One region of the Cupriavidus sp. SHE genome, then DNA from elsewhere that is predicted to be linked to it. Evidence: predicted binding sites of a transcription regulator. Region 1 holds the regulator's gene; the other holds the start of a gene.
The links. Region 1 encodes FliA, which starts transcription of late flagellar genes. Its sites were predicted from a motif close to CTAAAGTTTNNNNNNNNNNNGCCGNTA; they were not measured.

Region 1 (8,216 bases):
AATGCCGTCGACGGGCAGGCGACCCGGGCGGACGACGGCGTCATCGGTGATCTGCGTGGCGAGCTTGCGTCGATGCGTTCGATGCTCGAGCGCCAGTTTGCGGGCCTGTCCAGCGGCGCCGGCAATGTGGCCGTGGGCGATCCGCTGCGCGAGTCGCTGTTCGAGTGGATGGTGAACGCGGGCTTCTCTGGCCAGTTGTCACGTACGTTGATCTCCCGTCTGCCAGTGGGTACCGATCGTCCGGCCGCCATGTCGTGGATTCGGCAGGAAATCGCGAAGAAGGTGCCTGTGCTGTCCAACGAGGACGCACTGTTCGATCAGGGCGGCGTGCTGGCGCTGATCGGACCCACCGGCGTGGGCAAGACCACCACCACGGCCAAGCTGGCCGCACGCTACGTGCTGCGCCACGGCGCCGATCGCCTGGCCTTGCTGACGACCGACCGCTTCCGGATCGGCGCGCACGAGCAGCTTCGCATCTACGGCGACATTCTGGGCGTGCCCGTGCATGCGGTGAAAGACGCCGCGGACCTGCGTTTCGCGCTATCGGCGATGAAGGACAAGCATCTGGTCATCATCGACACCGTTGGCATGAGCCAGCGCGATCGCAGCCTGTCCGACCAGATCGCGATGCTGGCGGGCGTGCAGGCGCCGATGCAGCGCGTGCTGCTGCTCAACGGCGCCGCGCATGGCGATACGCTCAATGAAGTCGTGCACGCCTATCGCCACGACGCTGCCGGTGACGCTGGTGGCATCGACGGGTGCATTATCAGCAAGCTCGATGAAGCGACGCATCTCGGCTCCGTGCTCGATGTGGTGATCCGCCATCGCCTGCCGGTTTTCTATGCTTCCACTGGCCAGCGCGTGCCGGAACATCTGGAACTCGCGCAGGCCAGCACACTGGTGGAACGCGCGTTCATGACGCCGCGTCGTGGCTCGCTGTTCAATGACGCCGACATGGCACGCCGCCATGCCGCTGCAGCGGACGCCGCAACGCCGCGCCCGGCCGAGCGCAATGGCGCCGATGACATGCTGCGTTCGTTGACTGATAGCGCTAATGCCGTGGGCACGTGCGTGGAAGAGTTGAACGCCGCGGGCTACGGCTTCGATGTCGCGCGCCAGCTCTGGCAACAGCGCGGCGCCGGTGCCGTGGGATTGCGCCAGATGGGCCAGCAGGCACGCATGGCGATTTGCCGCGACGCCAGCCGGGCCTGCGAGCGCTATGTGCTCGCCGTATCGCAGAATTTCACCCAGCCGGTGCAAGGTCGTCGCGCGCCGCAGTTGATGCAATGCACCCTGTGGCTTGCCGATCGGGACGGGATGCCGCTGGCCGGTACCACCGCGCCGGTTGGCCGTACGCGGCAGTCGATGTCAGAAGCGGACGCCGATGCCGAAGCCGAGACCGTGCGCGCCACGCTGTCGGCGGCACGTACCGTCGTCAACCTGAATGCATCGGTGCCATCGGCCGCCGTCATCGCGCGCTGGCATCAGCTCGGCGAGCGCTGGGTGGCGGGTACGCGTAAAACCGCGCGTGTGATCACGGGTGGCGCGGCCAGCAAGCTCGATGCGATCGCCGACACGCTGACGTTTCATGCGATTGGCGACACGACCTGGCGCGACCGCGGTGCTGTGCACTGGGTTGGTCACTGTGCAGTGCGGATTCCGGAAGGGACGGTTCGTGCGGTTGGACGCGCTCGCGATAACACGGCCGAGACCGGCACCGAAGCGTGCCTCGTTGTCTCCCGCATGGCGGATCGTGGTACCGGCGAAACGCTGGCGGTCGAGTACGTGCTGTGCGACGTGGCGCTGACCGATGACGCCGCGCAGGTCGCACGCTGGATGCAATGGGCGAACGCCGCGGACGAGCAGTTCCGCACGCTGCGTCATGCCGCCGAACACTTCGCGCAGGACAGCGATGCGTCGGACAGTCAGGGGACCAGCATGGTGTCGCTCCAGCTCGGGCTGACCACGCTGCGCCTGCAGCACACCCCCACCGCAACCGCGCCGGCGTTCCTGTCACGCCTGGCCGGCCGTGCCGCGACGCGTGCGAATGTGCCGGTGCCAGGCTCCGTGCTCAACGAGGGCATGGGTCGCCTGCTGGCGCTGCTGGATGTGCTGGAGAACTATCCGGGACGTGCCGCCTCGCCTGCGCTCGTCGGTGATATCACTGCCGACGCGGCAATGCAGGCGACAGTCGGACTGCCGCAGTTGGCAGTCGCGGGGGAGTAAGCCTTGAACGTCATGGGTTCCGATCAGGCAGAAAGCCTGCGCCGTCTGCTGGCGCCGCGCGTCACCCGGCGCATCGCGGTGGTTGCCGCCGATGCGGGGGCGGGCGCCACCACGGTGACACTGGGTCTGGCCAATGCGCTGGCCATGCAGGGCGAACGTGTTCTGCTCGTCGACGAGGATCGCCATGGCGTGCGTGCCACGCGTCTGTCGGGCGCCGCGCCTGTCGCAACGCTCGCCGATGCGCTGGCCGGCCGGGTGACCGCGGCCGCCGCGATTGGCACGCGCCCTGCCAGTGGCATCGCGGTGCTGCCGGCAGGTGATATCCAAGTCGACGCCGGGAACATGGACCGCGCGCTATCCGATCTGATTCCCGACATGCGGTCGGTGCTGATCGACGCGCGCACGGATGCAACCGGCGCGCTGTCGCCTCTGGCGGCAACCGCCCACAACGTGGTGATCGTCATGCGCCCGGAGGCAACGTCGATTACCGCGGCCTACGCGCGCATCAAGCGTCTGCATCACGAATACGCATGCCGCCGCTTCCATCTGGTCGTCAATATGGCGGCCGCCGAAGCGACCGTTGCCGCGCTGGCACGCAATCTTGCCCGTACCGCGAGCCAGTACCTCGGCGTCGAGGCTGGTCTGACCGGATACCTGCCGATCGACCCGCTGGTGGCCCGCGCATTGCAGCTTGGCCGTTGCGTGGTGGAGGCGTATCCCGCAGCGGCATCCACCAGCGCGCTGCGCCACATCGCCAGCGGTATCGGCGCATGGCCGTTGCGACACGAAACAACGCCCCAGGGAGCGGCTGTGGCCGTTCCCGCATGAAGCCAGAACAAGAAGTCGACAAGACCGGACACCGAGCCAGACAGTCAGCCGCGGCCATGCTTGCGCGGCGCTGGCACCGATAGAAAGCATTTACCGAGAGTTCCACCATGTACACGATTCAGGGAAAGCTCGAACAGGCAGACGTGGTCAAGTCGCACGCGCCGCTGGTGCGACGCATCGCGTTGCAGCTGGCGGCGAAGCTGCCGGCCAGCGTGCAGATCGACGACCTGATCCAGGCCGGCATGATCGGCCTGCTCGACGCCGCCAAGCGCTACGAGGACAACCATGGCGCGCGATTCGAGACCTATGCGAGCCAGCGCATTCGCGGCGCCATGCTCGACGAGGTGCGCGCCAACGATTGGCAATCGCGCAGTCTGCGCCAGTTCACACGCAAGATCGAACGCACGCAGCGCCAGCTCGAGCAGAAACTCGGCCGGAGCCCCATCGACTCCGAAGTGGCGAAGGAACTCGAAATGGGGCTGGAGGAGTATCAGGAACTGCTCAACGAAGTCCATGGCTGCCAGTTGCTGCACTATGAGGACTTCGAACGCTCCGGGGAGGAAGACTTCCTGGATCGGCACCTTGGGGTGACCGACGAAGCGAATCCGCTCACGGTGCTGATGGAATCCGGAATGCGTGACGCGCTGATCCGTGCCATCGAGAAGCTGCCCGAGCGCGAGAAGCTGGTGCTCTCGCTTTGCTACGACCAGGAGTTGAACCTGCGCGAGATCGGGGCCGTGCTGGAAGTGACCGAATCGCGCGTCTGCCAGATCCGCAGCCAGGCCATTACGCGGCTGCGCAACCAGCTTCGCGGCATGTTGTGATGCGTCATCTTCTGGCGTTCGCGTTGTGTCTTTGTCTGGCCCCCACATGGGTCGACGCGCAGACATACGTGCGCGCCACCTACGAGCTCAGTGGGTCGCGCTATGCCTGGACCAGCTCCGCGCAGGGACCGCTGATTGCCAGTCGCGGCCAGCGCACGATGTCGTCGCCGGTGTTGCCTCCCGGCACGATGCCTCAGGCAAGCGGCATCGTTACATCGGTACGCTGGCGCTACAGCTTCGTCAGCACCCCGCCGATCGATCTGGAAGCATACCTGTGTAACGCGCGACGCTGCGTGCTGCTGTCTGGCGCGCAGGGGAAGACCGATGCATTCGCGGGCGACGATGCGACTGGCGGGTTCGTGTTTGCCTACCGGGTTGCTGGCCGTGGGGGGCTGTCTCCCACCCTGCAAGGCCGCAGTAACGAGGTGACGGTGAGCTACCGATAGCGCGCCGGGCCCGGCGCAGCAATGAAACGGCCCTTGGACGGGTTCAATCAGCACGTATCTGCACCTATCTGCACGTCACTGGCACTACGGGTCGCTCGGCACAGGACTGCAGTCGTAAAAAAGCCCGCTCCCAGCCAGTCATGACCAGAAGCGGGCAGGTGGAGCCCAGTCTCAAGCCGACGAATGAAGTGCCGTCAGAAGACGTGCTTCATGCCAAGCATTGCGCCGAACTGCGAGCCGCCAGGCGCGGGCGATGCGCCGGTGGAAGCGCTGTCCACGGACAGCGCCAGCTTGCCGCCGTTGTCGATATAGCCAAGCGTGGTGTAGATGGACGTGCGCTTGGAGAAGGCGTAGCTGGCACGTAACGCGCCCAGCCACGCCTTGTCGGCGCTGTTGTGGTACTTGAGGTAGAACGCCTCGCCGGAGAGCGTCACCGCAGGAGTGATGTCGTAGGCGACACCGGCATAGAACATGTCGCTGCGCGGCGTGGCGATGGCACCGTTGCGACGCCCGATCCAGCCGGCGCCGATCTTGGCGCGGTCCACGAGCATGTAGCCACCGAGGGTGGCGCGATCATCCTTGAGCGAACTCGAAGTCAGGCCGCCGAATGCGCCGGGCCCGCCGCGCTGCGAGTCATAGGCGCCCAGAATGCCCCACCAGTTGGTTTCATAACCGAGCATGGCCGACCATTCGCGGCAGGCGGTCTTGTCGGCGGGGTTCTCGCCGCCGCAGTTGGTGCCGGACGGGCTGGGACCGGCGTTGACGGTGTCGCGCCCGAAGCTGTAGGTAGCGCCAATGGTGAAGCCGCCGAACTTGCCCTTGTAGGCGATGGCGTTGTCGGCGCGGGCGTTGGGCAGGTAGTTGTCGAGCGAGCTCGAGCCGTAGGCGTTGGGGCCGAGGATGTCGGAGTCGAGCGTGGCCCAGAACAGCATGGTGTACTGGCGGCCGAGGCTGACCTGGCCCCAGTTGCCGGAGAGGCCGACCCATGCCTGGCGGCCGAAGAGGCGGCCGCCCTGGTTGGAGACGCCGCTGTCGGGGGCGAATCCGGATTCGAGCACGAAGTTGGCCTTCATGCCGCTGCCGAGGTCCTCGGTGCCGCGCAGGCCCCAGCGGGAGGGTACGGTGCCGCTGAGGTTGGCCATCTTGACGACGGAGTTGCTGGCGGTGCCGACGTGGTTGAGGTACTCGATGCCGGTGTCGATGACGCCGTAGAGCGTCACGGATTGGGCGTTGGCGATGGCGGGCAGGCCGAGCGCGGCCGCCAGCGCCAGGTGGCGCAGTTTCATCTTCTTCTCCTCCGTTAGATATTTTTCTGGAACAACGTTGATGCCTGGCTTCGATGGCGCTGCCTGGCGGCTGCGTGCCTAGTGGCCACGTGCCTTGAGTCGCGCGTCAAGTCGGCTGTAGACGCGCCGCGCGTTGCCCTCGTAAATCTGGTGACGTTCCTCGTCCGAGAGCGCGGCCTGATCGATGTAGCGCCGCGTATCGTCGTAGTAGTGGCCGGTCTCGGGGTCGATGCCACGTACCGCGCCGATCATCTCCGAGGCGAACAGCACGTTATTGACCGGTATCACGCGCGTCAGCAGGTCGATGCCGGGCTGGTGATAGACGCATGTATCGAAGAAGACGTTATTGAGCAGGTGTTCGCTAAGCGGCGGCAGCTTCATCTCCTGCGCCAGCCCACGGAACCGGCCCCAGTGGTAGGGCACCGCGCCGCCGCCGTGCGGAATCACGAATTTCAGCGTCGGAAAGCGCCGAAACAGGTCGCTGGTCAGCACCTGCATGAATGCGGTGGTGTCGGCATTCAGGTAGTGCGCGCCAGTGGTGTGGAAGCACGCGTTGCAGCTCGTGCTGACGTGAATCATGGCCGGCACGTCGAGTTCGACAAGCTTCTCGTAGATCGGATACCAGTACGGATCGGATAGCGGTGGCGAGGTCCAGTGTCCGCCAGACGGATCCGGATTCAGGTTCACGCCGACAAAGCCATACTCGAGCACGCAACGTTCGAGTTCGTCGATACAGCTCTTGGTATCGACACCCGGCGATTGCGGCAGCATGGCGGCGCCGACGAACTGGTCGGGGAACAACTCGCTGACACGGTGGCAGAGGGTGTTGCAGATGGCGGCCCACGTGGCGCTGGTTTCGAAGCTGCCGATGTGGTGCGCCATGAACGACGCGCGCGGTGAAAAGATCGTCAGATCCATCCCACGTTCGCGCATCAGGCGAAGCTGATTGCTGGCGATGGCGTCACGCAGTTCGTCGTCACTGATGCGCAGCTCACTGACGGAAGGCGCGAGCGCCGGGGTGTTCAGGCTGGCGATCTGGCGTTGGCGCCAGTCTTCCAGGGCCCTGGGGGCGGTGGTGAAGTGCCCGTGGCAATCGATGATCATGGGAGTTCGTCAGACAGTGGCCATGCGCTGGTCGGCACCAGTACCTCGCCGCGCATGATGGGACGCGCGGTGCGAATCAGCGCGCTACGTACGATCGATCCCGGCTTGGCAGGATCGGTTTCCAGTTCAACGGTGAACTCGCCGGTCGGGTGCTCGACGCTGATGGCATGGAGCGGCCCGACGCTGGTGACTGCGATGCCGCTTGCCACGGTGTCCGGCAGCACGCAGGCGGTGCCCACCGTGATGGCGGCCAGCACGCCGATCGCATCGTGGCAGACGCGCGGGATGAAGCAACGCGTGGCGATGCTGCCGCCCTGGCGTGGCCGGGCCAGCAGGCACATCTTCGGATAGCTCTTGTCGGAGACGTCGCCCAGCCCCATGAGCTTGCCGGCGGCGAGCCGCGCGGCTTCGATGCGTTGCTTGAGCTCGTGATCGGCATTGAGCGCGGCTACGCTTTCGTAGCCGGTGCGGTCGAGATCCTCCGCGCGCATCAGCACCATCGGCATGCCGTTGTCGATCAGGGTGGCAGCGATCATGCGTGAGCCGCCACGCACCGGATCGTTGATCGTCAAGACGTCGATGGCGTTGCCGGTGGGCAGCATTGCATGGCAGACGGAGCCTGCGGTATCGAGAAAATCGATCACGATTGGAGCCGCGGCGCCGGGAACGCCATCGATGCGCGCGTTGCCCGCGAACCGTGGCACGCCACCGGGCGTTTGGATCGTGATGTCGCAGAGCATCCCGGTGTTGCGCGTCAGCACACGTGCCCGGGTGATGTCGCCCTGCGGCGCAATCAGTCCGCGTTCGATCGCAAAGGGAAGCACCGCCGCCAGCATGTTGCCGCAGTTCGGGGTGGTATCGACGGTGTCGGCGTTCGGCTGCAGTTGCGCGAACGTGAAGTCCAGGTCGGCATGACCCGGCGTGCCGCGCGACACAATGCCGGCCTTGCTCGTCAGCGGATGCGCGCCGCCCAGGCCGTCGATCTGACGCGGGTCCGGGCTGCCCATCGCGGCCAGCAGCACGCGATCGCGTGCTGGCAGGTCCTCCGGCAGATCGCTCGCGAGAAAAAACGGTCCGCGCGACGTGCCGCCGCGCATCAGCGTGCAAGGAATCGCGCGGAGATCGGAGGCGAGGCAGGGCGTCATGGCGTGTGCGAAGCCGGACCCGATCAGGGGTCCGATCGGTGGTCCATCAGGTTGTCCATCAGGTGGCCGAAGTATCGGCGTACCGTGGAATCCCTTGGTTGCCATGTCGCAGGACAGTTGTTCTAATCTGCTTATCGACAGCACAAATACAACATCGGGTCGGACAACGCCATGGAGACCATCAGCCTGCATCACCTTCACGTTTTTGCCGGTGTCGCCGCTGCCGGAGGGGTACGGCGATCCTCTGAGTCGCTGCATCGGGCGTCGTCCGCGATTGCCCGTTCGGTGGCCGCGCTCGAGGAGACGCTTGGGGTGGTGCTGTTCGAGCGCAAGGGCAGGGGGATGCTGCTGACACGC
Region 2 (8,216 bases), on a different contig from region 1:
AGATCAGGCAGGCCAGGGCGAATATGTCGATGAACCAGCTCCATGCATGGCCCGTGTTGCGGCCCTTGTGCAGGTCGTTGAAGTAGGAAATCCAGCCCCGCGATGTCACTTCGTACTGGACCTCGCCGTCTTCGAGCGCAACGCTGAGCCAGGCATCGCCGCCGGGGCGTGGCAGGCCAACGTAGATCTCGTCGGCGGACCATTCGGCCTCGCGTCCTGCCGCCTCGATATCCATCGTCTTTGACAGCCAGTCGGCCAGCACGCGCGGCACCGGTCCCTTCTGGTCTTTCTGGTCCTTCTGGTTTCCCGCCAATGCGTTCGCGGGCGCGGCGCGCTTCAGCGCATCCAGCAGTTCGCGCGGCGCGGTCTCGTGGCGCGTGACGACCGACGGCGAGGCCTCGATCTGCCCCGCGTGATTGAGCGTGAATCCCGTGACGGCGAACATCAGCATCCCGATCAGGCAGATCGCGGAACTGATCCAGTGCCACTGGTGAAGATGCTTGAGCCAGAAGGCGCGGCGCTGCTGGCTGGAAGCTGGCGTGGATTCGGTCATCGGGGGTGTTCTGGGCAAGCGTGCATGGCTGGCGGAGAGGCTGCCGCATCGGCGGCATGGCGAAGACGCCACACTCCCGCGGGAAAAACGAAGGAGATGGTAATGGTTCTCATTTAAAAGAACAACCATCTGAAAGGCTTCGGATCGGGCTCGTTGATTACGGTTCGTTACGCGGCACCCTCAAAGTCCCTAACAACGTGCTGCACAGCAGAAATCAAAGCGGCGCGCGCATCACTATTACCTATCGGTGGTATTTCCCGATCAAGTTTGACGATGACGCCGCCGTTATGGCCGGTCAGAGAGGACGCGCGAAGACAAACCATACAAAGACCCGAAAGCGCCCCAATCAACAACCGATGTGAACGGAGGATAAGGATGTTGCATAACCTGAGCCTGAGAAAGAAGCTCATGCTGCCGCTGGTGCTGAGCTGGATTTGCCTGCTGGCCATCACGCTGTGGAATGCATGGCAAATGCGAGAACTGCGTCAGCAGGATCGAGAACTGACGCTGCAGCAGGTCACGGACACTGCCAACTCGGTCGTGGCCGAGTACGAAGCCATGGCGCGCGCAGGCAAGCTGAGCACCGATGAAGCCCAGAAGCAGGCGCTCGACCGCGTGCGCGTGATGCGTTTTGGCGGCGATGGCTACTTCACCGTGATGAGGTCCGACGCTGTCGTTCTGATGCACGCGATCAAGCCCGAACTCGATGGCAAGAACATGTCGGAGATGAAGGACCCTAACGGCGTCTATCTGTTCCGCGATATCGCGCAGATCGGCAAGACCGCCGGCAAGGGCTTCCTTGAATACGCCTGGCCCAAGCCAGGGGCCGAGGCGCCGCAGCCCAAACTGAGCTATGTGCTGAACTTCAAGCCGTGGGACTGGAACTTCATCGCCGGTTTCTATATGGATGACATCCAGGCCGAGTTCCGCACGTCGCTCTGGAAAGCGCTCGGCTGGCTGCTGGGCGTGGGCGCGCTGATGACCGTGGTGATGGTGCGCGTTTCCGCCAGTCTGCAGAAGCAGCTTGGCGGCGAACCATCGCTGACCTCGGAGATCGCCGCGCGCATCGCCGAAGGTGATCTTGCTTCGCACGTGAACGTGGCGCCGAACGATCGGGAAAGCGTGCTGTTCAACATGCAGCAGATGCAGGGGCGGCTGACGGGTGCCATCGGCCAGATTCGCGGTTCGGCGGATGCGATCGCAGGCGCCGCCAAGCAGATTGCGGCCGGCAATGTCGACCTGTCACGCCGCAGCGAGGAACAGGCCGCATCGCTTGAGCAGACCGCGGCCAGCATGGAAGAGCTGACCGGCACAGTTCGCCAGAGCGCTGACAACGCCCGCCAGGCGGCGCGGCTGGCCGAAGGCGCATCGGAGATCGCTGTACGCGGCGGAGCGATCGTGCACCAGGTGGTGGACACGATGGGCGAGATCAAGGCGGCGTCCAGCAAGGTGGTGGACATCATCGGCGTCATCGAGGGCATTGCATTCCAGACCAATATCCTGGCGCTGAACGCGGCGGTGGAGGCCGCGCGCGCCGGCGAGCAGGGACGCGGCTTTGCGGTAGTGGCCGGCGAGGTGCGCAGCCTGGCCCAGCGTAGCGCCACGGCGGCCAAGGAGATCAAGGGATTGATCGACAACTCGGCGCAGCGTGTCGAGGATGGCTCAGTGCTGGTCGAAGACGCAGGCAAGGCGATGGGAGAAATCGTCGAGGCCGTGAAGCGCGTGACCGACCTGATGGGCGAAATGCGTGCGGCCACCGAAGAACAGACCGGCGGGATCGAGCAGGTCAACCAGGCGGTCTCACAGATGGACCAGATGGCGCAGCAGAATGCGGCGCTGGTGGAAGAAGCAACCGCCGCCGCGGCCTCGCTCGAGGATCAGGCTGATGCACTGCACCGCGCAGTCGGCCAGTTCAGGCTGGCGGGCGCGATTTAGGAATGGCCGTTGGGGGAGCACGCCGCACGCGATTCAGATGCGGGCAGTTCGCTCCTCTCTCCAGCCTCGCGAGAGAGCGGAACACCGATGGAACATGCTGACGACTAAACCCCGCCCGCTTCCTCGTAACAAAAAAACGCCGCCCACGAGGGCGGCGTTTTTGCATCGATTGACGACTCGCTGACAGGTTACTTGCTGTTCGTGTTGTTCATCGCCGAGAACTGCTGGGTCAGGTAGTCCTTGGTGCGGTTCATCTGCGAGACTGCCAGATCCAGCGCCTGGAACTGCTTCTGGACGCGCTTGATATTGGCATCGATGTGCTCCGACATCGAGTCATAGCGCTTGCCGAGATCCTTCACGCTCTGCTCGATACCCTTGGTCGCGGAGGTCAGCGGGCCGTTGGTACCCGTCATGGTATCCACCGCTTCAGACAAGCGGCGCGCGATCCCACCCTTCGTGCCGTCGCCGCCGAACAGCGCGGTCACGTCAGCCAGGTTTCCGGCCAACGCGGCATCCAGCTTCTTGGTGTCCACCGACATCGTGCCGTCCTTCTGCAACGTCACGCCAAGCTGGGCCAGCGTTGTCGCGGCGCCATCGCGCATCCCGGCTTCGGGGGTGTTGAGTACCGAGCGCAGTGTCGACTGGATACCGCGCAGCACGCCGTCACCGGTCAGAGCCGCCTTGGTACCGCTCTTCACGTCGAAGGCTGTCAGCTGCTTGGTGGCCGACTGGAGGTTGTTGTAGGCCGTGGCCAGCCCCTGCACCGCGGCCTTGATGCTGTCGAGATCCTGCGTCAGCGTCATCGACGTGGTGCCCGTCTTCTTGAGCGTCATCGTGACGCCCTGCGCGGCATCGGTCACCACATTGCTGGCGCTGGTGATGGCGATATCGTTGATGGTCAGTTGCGCATTCGTGGCACGCACCACTTCCTTCATGCCGCCGGGTTGCGGGCCGGCCACCGGATCGTATCCGGCAAGCGCCTGCAGTTCCGGTGAGGAACCGGTGATGCGCATGCTCATCGCCTCGCCGGTCTTCTCCGAATTGAGCACCAGACGATAAGGCGTGCCGCTGCCGTCGTTGATGATGCTGGCCTTGACGCCCATATTGGCCTTGTTGATCGCATCACGAATCCCTTGCAGCGTCTGGTTGCTGCTGTCGATCGTCACGGTCTTGGCGGAGTCGGCGGTCGGCGTGAACGTCGGGTTCACGTATGTGCCGTACGTCGGCGATGCCGGGTCGGCGTCGTATCCGCCCGTGACGCCGAACTCGAAGGTCAGCGTGCCAGTGCCGATGATCGCATCCTGCTTGAGCTGGCCAGCGCCCGCCAGGGATTGGGCCTGTGCCAGGCTCTTGACGTTTACGTTGTAGTTGCCGGCAATCGCATTGGCGCCAGTGGCGACGGTCATCACATCGCTGTTACTGACTTGCGCCTTGACGGCGCCGAACGTGTCGAGCTTGGCAAGCGAGTTGGCGGAAGCCTGAAAGGCCGACAACATGCTCTTGATCGTGCCATATCCGGATAGCTTGGCCTGGTAGGCCGTATTCTGGGTCTCCAGCGCCTTCAGCGGCAGGCGTTCCGCCGTCGCCAGCTGATCGAGGAGCGTGCCCAGTTGCATGTTGGAGCCAATGCCGAGGAAATCGAGTGCAGCCATTTTCTTCAGGTCCTTCGCCGTACGTAACTTCGATGTAATTCACCCAGACAGGCAAATGAATGTCTTTACATCCAAGGTTTACGGCGCTCGAAAGTGGCTCTTTAGCGTTTTTCGTACAAAGTTGATACAAAACCGATACACAAAGCGCGGCAAGGCGCCGTATGTGAGTGTTTGCTCACGCCCTATGGCTTGATGAGGAGGGGGACGTCTTCAGACGTCGTCTGTGTGCTGAAGCGCAGCCAGACAGAAGGTGGCGACGGTGTCCGCCATCTGCTCGACGGCCCCGGGGGCCGCCGAAATGGCCCGGAAGCGGTCGTGCGTGGCCGTCAGGGTGGCCAGACCATGCGCGGCCGTCCAGACACAAAACGCCAGTTGTTCATGCGTCAGCGCGCCGGGTTCACGTCCGCCCAGACACGCAACGACGGTTTCTCGCACCCGATCGAACGAACCGGACGAGGCTTCCTGCAGTTCGGGGTATTCGTCACGACGTTCTATCGCCGGGCCGAACATCAGGTGAAAGCGCGCCGGGTACATGTGCGCGAATTCGGCGTAACCGACCAGCAGCGCGCGCAGCTTGTTGGCCGGGGTATCGCGCGGAATCAGGCGTGCGCGGTTGCCCTGGAAGGCGCCCAGTTCCCGGAACGCCTGCGCGGCGATGGCCGCAAGCAGGCCGTTGCGGTCCTGGAAATGGTGTGCCGGCGCGCCCGGCGACACGCCGGCCAGCTTGGCGGCTTCGCGCATGCTCATTGCCGCGATGCCTTGCGTATCGAGCAAGTGGAGTCCCCACGCGATCAGCGAGGCGCGCAGGTCGCCGTGATGCCATTGTCCGGCGGGCTTGGTCGTGCCACCCGCCACCTTGCGCGTGCCACCCTTGCGCCCGCCGTTCTGTTTCGTGCCGCCTTCGTTCATCCCTCTCGCTATCCCGCTATTCCGCTACCCAGTTGCCATGGAAGCCGAACGGCACGCGCTGCGGCAGCTCGACGGTTGCCAGCGGACCGCGCGCGACGTGCCGCGCATCGAACACCAGCAATTCACTGCATTGTGCCGCAGCCCGCCACACCACCGCCAACAGCCAGCCATCGCCCTCGCCACCGGGAGCGCCGCCATGAGCGCCACCACGCGGCGCGAACACCGGCTCGGACGTGATATCGCCCCGCGGCAGCCAGTAGGCGTCGCGCGTGCCGTCCTGCATGTCCAGGTGCATGATGCCGTTGAGCGCACCTTCGCCGTACTCGGGATGCGACGCGGCGAACCATCCGTGCCGATAGCGGAAACCCGAAACGCGGTCGTCGATGCGTGGAAACTCGCCCGCCGTATCGTCGAGCCGTTCGGCGGTGAACCGGCGTATGTCCGACGCAAGATCGAACGTCCAGCGCGTCAGGTACGCCTGCTGCCGGGCGGGATCTCCTGGCGATCCGTCGGCGTGGGGGAACAGGGGAGGTTCGTCGTAGACCATGACGTCCGCCAGAATGCGTTGTCCCCCCTCGCCTTCCTCCCACGCGTTCATCACATGGAACACGTAGCAGGCAGGGCCCTCGAACCACCGCACGTCGTCGGCGCCGCCACCACGCGGCAGGATGCCGATCATGGCGGGCTTCTCTGGCTCCCATGCATAGCCAGGGCCGCCGCGCTCCACGCGCGCAAGGCTGCCGGTCAGCGGCAGCACGGGGATCAACAAATGACCCGGCGTGGCCATGAAGTCGTGGATCATGCTCGGGTACGGCGCCTGCAGACGCGCGTAATGCGTCAGGCGGCCCTGTGCATCGATCGCGCCAACCTGCACGCCGGGCGTGAGCTTGCCGTCGGCGTTGTAGCCGAAGAACAGTAGTTCGCCAGTACGGGGGTCGGTCTTCGGATGCGCGGTGAACGGCCCCTTCAGCGGGCCGTATTCCATATAGCCAAGCGTGTCGATCGCGCGCGGCGTCACAGCAGTGGGCAGGTGCGCTTCCTCGAGCGCCAGCAGCGCGCCGCCGTGCCAGATGATGTTGGTATTGGCCACGCCGCCATCGCTGCCCGACCACTCCGGCGCATCGGGCAACTTGCCCGCGAAGGCGCGGAATAGCGGACGCCCGGCACGATCCTCGTCACGCCACTTGGGCGTGCGCACCCAGCGGTTGCGGTAGGACACGCGCCCATCGTCGATGGCGAACACATGCACCATGCCGTCGCCACCGAACCAGTGCGCCTCGGGCTGCGGAAAGCGCGGGTTCGGGCCGATGCGATACAACGTGCCCTGCAACCCCGCTGGCAACACGCCACGCACGGAGAGATCGCTTGCATCGACTTCCTGCGTGACGGGCGCGAAGTTATCCACCTCACCCACGTCACCCACGTCACCCGCTGCACCTTCCACTTCGGACAAGCTGTCTTCCATGCGCGCCCCCATAACTAAACAGTGAATAGTTTAGGAAGTATCGGTGGCAAGTGCCAAGAGGTCAAGGAAGGATTCGGCGAAGGCCGCCGACCGCACATTCTCTGACTTTGACGAGTGTCAACTCTCTGCCGCGCCTGCCTGGCCTAGACTGACTGGATCACCGCCCGCGAGGCTGCGGGCGGCCTTTCAGGCCAACCAGAAGGAGTCTCGACATGGCAGGCATGCAAGCTGCGGTTTTTCAGGGGCCCGGCAAGATCGTGCTGCAGGAAAAGCCGATCCCGGCCGTCGGCCCCACCGACGCACTGATCCGCATCACCACCACCACGATCTGCGGCACCGATATCCACATTCTCAAAGGCGAGTATCCGGTAGAGCGGGGCCTGACGATCGGTCACGAACCGGTGGGCATCATCGAGAAACTCGGCAGTGGCGTGACCGGTTATCACGAGGGTCAGCGCGTCATCGCGGGCGCGATCTGCCCCAGTTTCTATTCCTACGCGTGCCAGGACGGTTGCGCCTCGCAGGACGGACAAGGCCACTCGCACGGCTACAAGCCCATGGGCGGCTGGCGCTTCGGCAATACGATTGACGGCACCCAGGCCGAATACGTGCTCGTGCCGGACGCGCAGGCGAACCTCGCACCCATCCCCGACGGGCTGACCGACGAACAGGTATTGATGTGTCCCGACATCATGTCCACGGGCTTCTCCGGCGCGGAGCACGCCAATATCAAGATCGGCGATATCGTTGCCGTGTTCGCGCAGGGTCCGATCGGACTGTGCGCGACGGCTGGCGCCCGCCTGCGTGGCGCGTCGCTGATCATCGCCGTGGATGGGATCGATGACCGCCTGAACATCTCTCGCCAGATGGGTGCCGACGTCACGCTGAACTTCCGCAATACCGACGTGGTGCAGGAGATCCTGCGTATTACGGGCGGCCGTGGCGTCGACGCGTCGATCGAAGCACTCGGCACGCAGGCCACCTTCGAATCGGCCCTGCGCGTGCTCAAGCCCGGCGGCACGCTGTCGAGCCTTGGCGTCTATTCCAGCGACCTGAAGATTCCCCTGGACGCCTTCGCGGCCGGTCTGGGCGATCACCGCATCATTACGTCGCTGTGCCCGGGCGGCAAGGAGCGGATGCGTCGGCTCATGAACGTGATCGAAACGCAGCGGATCGACCTCGGCCCGCTGGTCACGCACCGCTTCAAGCTCGCCGATATCGAGGCCGCCTACGACCTCTTCGGGCACCAGCGCGACGGCGTGCTCAAGGTAGCCATCACGCCTTGATACCCTGCAGGCGCCCTGCCTGCCAAACCTACCAGTTCCACAGGCCTGCCCCGGGCGTGTTACGTGACACGTAACACGCCCGGGGTTTCTTTTGGCGTGCCGGCGCGGCTTTTACGTGCCTGCGCATATGGAATGCTTCTTGCGGTCTGATTGCTCGCAGTCAAATAACTACAGAAACAAAGGGGAGCAATCATGAGGGCAACGGTGGTCGAATTTCGCCCGCTGGTCGGGCTTGGCATCCAGCGGATTCTCAATCGCATTGCAGACGTGGACGACAGCAGCGTCATCACGCCACGACCAGAGACCCCGTGTTCTCTGCACGGTACCGAGTTGCTGGTACTTGGCGCCTTGCCGCGCGGCGCCAATATCGACATGCACCAGTTACTGGAAACCGCATCGGCCGTGCGCTGCGTGCT

Region 2: fliD (flagellar filament capping protein FliD) is a predicted target of FliA. The motif match lies at 4,219-4,245, and genes of this name have one in related genera.

What each region holds. Positions count from the first base shown of each region.
Region 1 is NZ_JWMB01000023.1:58,937-67,152, reverse strand. It holds gene flhF (flagellar biosynthesis protein FlhF) at 1-2,226, shown strand, start outside; gene RN01_RS13160 (AAA family ATPase) at 2,239-3,054, shown strand; gene RN01_RS13155 (RNA polymerase sigma factor FliA) at 3,162-3,878, shown strand; gene RN01_RS13150 (flagellar protein FlhE) at 3,878-4,324, shown strand; gene RN01_RS13145 (porin) at 4,519-5,610, opposite strand; gene RN01_RS13140 (amidohydrolase family protein) at 5,689-6,714, opposite strand; gene RN01_RS13135 (4-oxalomesaconate tautomerase) at 6,711-7,859, opposite strand; gene RN01_RS13130 (LysR family transcriptional regulator) at 8,031-8,216, shown strand, end outside.
Region 2 is NZ_JWMB01000036.1:8,042-16,257, reverse strand. It holds gene RN01_RS17945 (PepSY-associated TM helix domain-containing protein) at 1-553, opposite strand, end outside; gene RN01_RS33140 (hypothetical protein) at 610-915, shown strand; gene RN01_RS17940 (methyl-accepting chemotaxis protein) at 929-2,488, shown strand; gene fliD (flagellar filament capping protein FliD) at 2,677-4,140, opposite strand; gene RN01_RS17930 (TetR/AcrR family transcriptional regulator) at 4,351-5,049, opposite strand; gene RN01_RS17925 (carotenoid oxygenase family protein) at 5,066-6,514, opposite strand; gene RN01_RS17920 (NAD(P)-dependent alcohol dehydrogenase) at 6,727-7,800, shown strand; gene RN01_RS17915 (response regulator transcription factor) at 7,993-8,216, shown strand, end outside.